Regions from separate parts of the Methylophilus sp. 'Pure River' genome, predicted to be linked through region 1. Evidence: predicted binding sites of a transcription regulator. Region 1 holds the regulator's gene; the other holds the start of a gene.
The links. Region 1 encodes sigma-54, which starts transcription at its own class of promoters, with help from an activator protein. Its sites were predicted from a motif close to TGGCACNNTTCCTGCT; they were not measured.
Positions count from the first base shown of each region.

Region 1 (3,516 bases):
GTTTGACCCGACCGCACCAGACTTGCATTTGGGTCACACCGTGCTGATTAACAAATTGCGCCAGTTGCAGGATCTGGGGCACCAGATTTTGTTCCTGATCGGAGATTTTACCGGCATGATCGGTGACCCGACGGGTAAAAGTACCACGCGTCCGCCGTTAACGGTTGAGCAGGTGAAGGCGAATGCCGATACCTATTCCGAACAGGTATTCAAGATTCTGGATCCGGCCAAAACCGAGATTGTGTTTAACTCCAAATGGTTAAGCGACCTCGGGGCGGCGGGCATGATCAAGCTGGCAGCCAGCCACACGGTGGCCCGTATGCTGGAGCGTGATGATTTCTCCAAACGCTTCAAAGGCAACCAGCCGATTGCGATTCATGAGTTCTTGTATCCATTGTTGCAAGGCTATGACTCTGTCGCGTTGCAGGCAGATTTGGAACTGGGTGGCACAGACCAGAAATTTAACCTGCTCATGGGCCGTGAGTTGCAAAAGCAGGCTGGCCAGTCACAGCAGTGTGTGCTGATGATGCCGCTGCTGGAAGGCCTGGACGGCGTCAACAAGATGTCCAAGTCTTTGGGTAATTACATTGGTATCAGCGAAGCGCCAGAGACGATTTTTGCCAAGATAATGTCTATTTCTGATGACCTGATGTGGCGTTACATTGACCTGCTGTCGTTTGCTACCCTGGAAACGATTGCCGAGTGGAAGGCGCAAGTAGCTGCTGGTGACAATCCGCGCAATATCAAGGTTGGATTTGCACAAGAAATCGTCGCCCGCTTTCACGGCCAGGCCGCGGCTGAAAAAGCCCTGCAGGACTTCCAGACACGTGCCAAAGGCGGTATTCCTGATGATGTGCCTGAGGTGGAAGTGGTGATTGATGGCGACAGCATAGGCATCAGCCAGTTACTGAAGCAGGCGGGCTTGGTGGAAAGCACCAGTGAAGCCATGCGTGCCGTGCAGCAAGGTGGGGTGAAACTGGATAGTGTGAAGGTCGACGACAAGAACTTGCCGCTGGCTAAAGGCGTGACTGTGGTGGCACAAGTGGGTAAACGCAAGTTTGCCAAAATCACCATTAAATAAAAAGCCTGTTAAACAAAAAGGCCGCAATTGCGGCCTTTTTGTTTTATAGCGATTTGCGTAAATTGGCTGGTGGAATATTCAGTGATTCGCGGTATTTGGCGATGGTGCGGCGTGCAACGACAATGCCTTGCTGCGCCAGAGTGTCCGTAATCTGGTTATCCGACAGTGGTTTTTTCGGATTCTCTTCGGCCACCATTTGCTTGATCAGGGCGCGAATCGCAGTGGCTGAGCAAGAGCCGCCTGCATCGGTCGCTACCGAGCTACCGAAGAAGTATTTCAACTCAAACACACCGCGCGGTGTAAGCATGTACTTATGCGTGGTGACCCGTGAAACCGTACTTTCGTGCAAGTCCAGCTCTTCGGCGATTTCGCGCAATACCAAAGGGCGCATGGCAATTTCGCCATGCTCAAAGAAGTTGCGTTGCCTGTCTACAATCGCCTGTGAGACGCGCAGGATGGTCGAAAAGCGCTGCTGGATATTCTTAATCATCCATTTCGCTTCCTGCATCTGGCTTTGCAGGTATTGGCCAGAGCTTTCACGGTTGCGCTTGAGAATATCCGCATAGAGCTGGTTGATGCGCAGCTTGGGAATCACGCCGTCATTGAGCGAGGCCATCCAGATGCCTTTGATTTTTTTGACCACCACATCGTGCTGAATAAAGTGGTCATGGCTAAAGCTGGCAAACTCGTTACCGGGTTTCGGGTTTTGCTGGCGAATCAGTTGCTGCGCACCTTTGAGCGCAGCTTCGTCGCAAGTGAGTACCTTGCGCAGTTTGACAAAGTCTTTGTTGGCCAGCAATGCCAGGTGGTCTTTGGCAATCGCCATTGCAATGCGCAGATAAGGCGTTTCAGGCGGCAGTACCTGCAGCTGTAGCAGGATGCATTCACGCAGGTCGCGTGCACCGACACCAATCGGATCCAAGTTCTGGATCAATTTCAGTGCCGTTTCCAGCTCCAGTAACTCGATTTCCAATTCTGGCGGCAACAGGTCGACAATCTCCTGTAAATCCTGCTCTAAATAACCATCATCGTTAATGCTGTCGAGCAAGAACTTCACCAGATCCATGTCCCGCTTAGACAGGTGTGCCAGTTGCATCTGGTTGATCAGGTGTTCGCGCAGGCTGATGTTGCTAGCATCCTGGCGGGAGAAGTCGCTATCTTCATCATCGAGGTTGTTGCGGCCTGCTTCATCCCAGTTGCTGGTGCTGCCAAACTCTTCATAGTCGTCCTCAAACTCGGGCGGTGAAAACTCTTCACTCAGATTGGCCTGCTCGCCTTCGTTGCCACCGAGCTCCTCGTGCAACTCTTCGCGCAAGGTCTCTGCTGGCGCGGTAATTTCTGTTTGCGTCGCGACATCAAACGAACTTGCATCGGGTAGCTCAGATTCTGCTGCCCCGGTTGCGGTGGGGGCGTTATCTTCAAATTCGCCCTCTTCACCATCGGCCATTTCCAGCAGCGGGTTTTCCTGCAGGATGGTTTCCAGCTCCTGGCTTAACTCCAGCGTCGACAACTGCAACAGCCGGATAGACTGCTGCAACTGCGGTGTGAGCGCCAGGTTTTGTGAGATGCGTAATTGCAGGTTTTGCTTCATAACTGGTTACAGCCTAAAATTCTTGCCCAGATAGACTTCACGTACGCCTTCGTTCTGAATGATCTCGTCTGGCGTGCCAGCGGCAAACACTGCGCCTTCATTGACGATATATGCCCGGTCACAAATGTCCAGGGTTTCACGCACGTTGTGGTCTGTAATCAAAATGCCGATATTCTGGCTGCTCAAGTAGCGGATAATTTTCTGGATCTCAATCACCGCAATTGGGTCAATCCCGGCAAACGGCTCATCCAGCAGGATGAACTTCGGATCGGTGGCCAGGCAGCGCGCAATCTCTACTCGGCGGCGCTCACCGCCCGACAGGCTCACGGCCTGGCTATGGCGGATATGCTGGATATGTAGTTGATCCAGTAAGGACTCCAGCCGCGCTTCGCGTTCTTCTTCTGTATAAGGGCGGGTTTCCAGAATCGATAAAATATTATCGGTCACTGTCATTTTGCGAAAAATGGACGCTTCTTGTGGCAGGTAAGCCAGTCCCATGCGCGCGCGCTCGTGCATGGGGGAATGGCTCACATCTGCGCCATTGAGTGTAATGCTGCCATCGTCCAGTGCGACCAGGCCAACAATCATATAAAAACTGGTGGTTTTACCCGCGCCATTGGGGCCGAGCAGACCAATCACTTCGCCGCTGTGTAGCTCTAGCGTGGTGTTTTTGACCACGGTGCGGCCCTGGTAAGCCTTTTTCAGGTGGCTGACACGTAAATGGTTATGATCTGGTGAAGCTGTTGTCTGCATAAGGCCGTTCTTTAAGGTTGCACTTTCGCGGGCTCATTATTGGCGTCGGCAGGTGCCGGTTCCACTTTGATTTGCAGTGAGCGGTTCATGC
Region 1 covers NZ_JBKOUE010000009.1:81,704-85,219, reverse strand. The annotation lists gene tyrS (tyrosine--tRNA ligase) at 1-1,081, shown strand, start outside; gene ACIDE9_RS11720 (RNA polymerase factor sigma-54) at 1,125-2,672, opposite strand; gene lptB (LPS export ABC transporter ATP-binding protein) at 2,679-3,425, opposite strand; gene lptA (lipopolysaccharide transport periplasmic protein LptA) at 3,437-3,516, opposite strand, start outside.

Region 2 (3,516 bases), on a different contig from region 1:
TCGCGCTTGCCAGGCTAACCAGTTTGGTAATGTCTCAGCGGCCATAGGGTTTCTAGTCGATTGATTAAGCAGCTTTAGCCAGTTTCTTGGCTTCGAGCTCACGCACCAGTGGCAATACTTTTTCGCCAAAGTAGGCCACCTCCTCCTGAAAGTGCAAAAAGCCAGACAGAATCAAATCTACACCCACCGCTTTTAACTCAACGATGCGTTCGGCAATTTGTTGTGGGGTACCGATCAAATTGGTTTTAAAGCCATCGTTGTATTGCACCAGGTCTTCAAAGGTCGACTGGGCCCAATTGCCTTCTTTCTCAGGACTGGCAGCACCTGCATTTTTCACCTCATGGCCAAAGGCATTCACCGCTTCCGGGTTAGCTTTGGCAATAATCTCGGCCAATACTGCTTTTGCTTCCTCTTCGGTATCACGCGCAATCACAAAGGCATTGACGCCGATTTTGACCTGGTGATTATTAGCAGCAGCTTTGGTACGAATATCATCCACTTGTGCCTTGATACCCTCAACCGTATTGCCGTTGGTGAAATACCAGTCAGACACGCTGGCTGCGTTGTCACGCGCGGCACGTGAGCTGCCACCCTGGAAAATTTCCGGATGTGGCTGCTGCAATGGTTTTGGTTTCAGGGTGTAATTGCTAAAACGGTAGAAATCGCCCCGGTAGGTAAAGTTATCTTGCGTCCAAATACCTTTAAGCGCCTCAATAAACTCTTTAGAACGGCGATAGCGCTCATCATGGTCCAGCCAATGCTCGCCAATCGCGGTGAATTCACCACGAAACCATCCAGACACAATATTCACGGCGATACGGCCTTCGGTCAGCAGATCAATAGTCGCCAACTGCTTGGCCGCCAGCACCGGATTCCATGGCCCGGGCAAAATCGCTGCAATCACTTTTAATTTAGTGGTCGCCGCCAATAACGCGTGCGAAAAAGACACAGACTCATGCTGGAATTCCGCGCCATAGCCCGCCGTAAAACGGATCTGGCTCAAGGCGTATTCAAACCCGGCCTTCTCGGCAATTTGCGCCAGTTTGCGGTTGTAGTCGATATCCCAACTGGTGCGTTGCTCAATGTTACTCACCACCAGGCCGCCACTGACGTTAGGCACCCAATAGGCAAATTTAATGTTTTCTGTACTCATGTTTATTCTCCAAATAGTCGCCTGGCTTATACCGCCAGCAAACGGTCTTTATTAATCAGCTCACGATGTTTGAGCAAAGGCAGGGCTCGCTCGACGGCCAACGCGATACGCGCAGTGACGGCCTCACTTTTCACCTGGTAGTTTTCAAAATCGGCTTCGGTGGCATACACACCGATCGGCAAAGTCAGTGCCTGGAAAAAGCTAAACAGCGGACGTAACTCATGATCAATAATCAAGGCATGGCGCTCGCTGCCACCTGTCGCCGCCAGCAACACCGGCACATTGACCAGTGCTTCGTAGTCAACCAGGTCAAACAGGTGTTTAAACAAACCGGTGTAAGACGCGCGGTAGACCGGCGTCGCGACGACTAACAGGTCAGCGGTTTCAATGGCCTGAATATCTTTCTGCACCTTGAGTGGCAGCGCTTTGGGGTCGTAAGACGCGACCAGGCTGCTGCTTATTTCATTTAATTCGATCAGGTGCAGATCAATCGGCAATTGCTTACCCAACTGTTGGGTGATTGCCTCCACCAGCGCAGCTGTTCTGGAAGGCAATTTATAACTACCGGACACGGCAGTGACTTTTAACGGACGGCTCATCATGACTCCTCATTAAGATTGCTGCTGCCGCTTTGCATGTGCAATAGCGGTCAGGCCAGCTCACTTAATACTTAGCAGCATCCATGCCAAACTAATTTAGTGTTAAATTTCAAATACTTATACTGTTTTTAATGATTTTCACCCTGTTGAATTCAGGCCTGTTTTGCTGATGCACTGCTGCTATACCAGCAACCCCTCTCAAAATGCAGCAGCTAAGTCATGGCTTGTTTGTGCATTGCACAGGCTCAATTGCTGATTAATCAGCAGACATTCAGCAAAAAACTGTTTCTATAGAGGCGGTGAAAAATACAGATTGCATGATTGTTATTTAAAAACAATTAGTTAACTATTGGCATGCTAAATGCAAAGTCATACACGGACGCGCAGCCACTTTTTAACTAAACGCTGCGTATTTATTCCCAACCTTTACTTGATAAGGATTCAATATGACTGCACATGCAAGCAAGATTGCGCATTTGCCTAATCACCAGCCGCGCCAACCGGCACATATCATCACCAGCGATGCCGAAGCCATTAGCGTGGCCAAGCAAGTTGCCAGTGAGATCGCCAAAGAAGCCATACTCCGCGACCAGGAAAGACGCTTGCCACGCAAGGAGCTGGATTTATTCTCCAGTAGCGGCTTATGGGGCATTACCGTACCTAAAGAATATGGCGGTGCGTTTGTGTCGAATAAAACACTGGCGGAAGTGATTGCCACGGTGGCAGAAGCCGACCCCAGCATTGGCCAGATTCCACAAAACCATTTGTATATGGTGGAAGGCCTACGCTTGGACGGCACCGAGTTTCAAAAGAAATATTTTTATGAGCTGGTGCTGCAAGGCGTGCGCTTTGGTAATGCGTTTTCTGAGATCGGCACCCGCAGTGTCAATGATGTCAAAACCAAACTGACACCGACTAACAGCGGCTACTTCTTAAACGGCAAAAAATTCTATTCTTCTGGAGCCTTGCTGGCTGACTGGGTACCCGTGGTGGCCAAAGATGAACAGGACAATACCGTGGTGGCTTTTGTGCCTGCAGGCGCAGAAGGCCTGACCATCATTGACGACTGGTCCAGCTTTGGCCAGCGCACCACCGCCAGCGGCACGACTATTTTGGAAAATATTTTTGTGCCTAGCGAATATGTGTTGCCGCACCATTTGGCATTTGACCGCCCGACCGCCATGGGCCCAGTCGCCCAAATTATCCAGGCCGCTGTCGATACCGGCATTGCGCGTGCCGCGTTTAAAGATACGCTGCACTTTGTGCGCAACTACACCCGCCCATGGATAGATACCGACCTCGAACACGGTTACGAAGACCCGCACACCATTAAAGACATCGGCGACTTGCAGATTCGTTTACACGCGACTGAAGCTTTGTTGGCGCGCGCCGGGGAATACATAGACGAAGCGCAACGCAACCCGAATGAAGACACGGTGGCAGAAGCGTCTATCGCCGTCGCCGAAGCCAAAGTGCTGAGTACAGAAACCGCACTGCTGGCGGGTAGCAAACTGTTTGAACTCGCTGGCACGCGCTCGACCCTGGGTGAATACAACCTGGACCGCCATTGGCGTAATGCGCGTACGCATACGCTGCATGACCCGGTACGCTGGAAATACCATGCCGTGGGCAATTACAGTTTGAACAACGTGAAACCACCACGCCACCCTTGGATTTAACGCGTTCATTCAAGTGGTTACAATAAAGCCCTCGTATGAGGGCTTTATTGCTTTAAGCGATGATTAGGTTTAACCGCTATAGACC
Region 2 covers NZ_JBKOUE010000002.1:322,221-325,736, reverse strand. The annotation lists gene ACIDE9_RS03795 (AMP-binding protein) at 1-45, opposite strand, end outside; gene sfnG (dimethylsulfone monooxygenase SfnG) at 65-1,153, opposite strand; gene msuE (FMN reductase) at 1,180-1,755, opposite strand; gene ACIDE9_RS03780 (SfnB family sulfur acquisition oxidoreductase) at 2,199-3,431, shown strand; gene ribB (3,4-dihydroxy-2-butanone-4-phosphate synthase) at 3,501-3,516, opposite strand, start outside.
Region 2: ACIDE9_RS03780 (SfnB family sulfur acquisition oxidoreductase) is a predicted target of sigma-54. The motif match lies at 2,103-2,118, and genes of this name have one in related genera.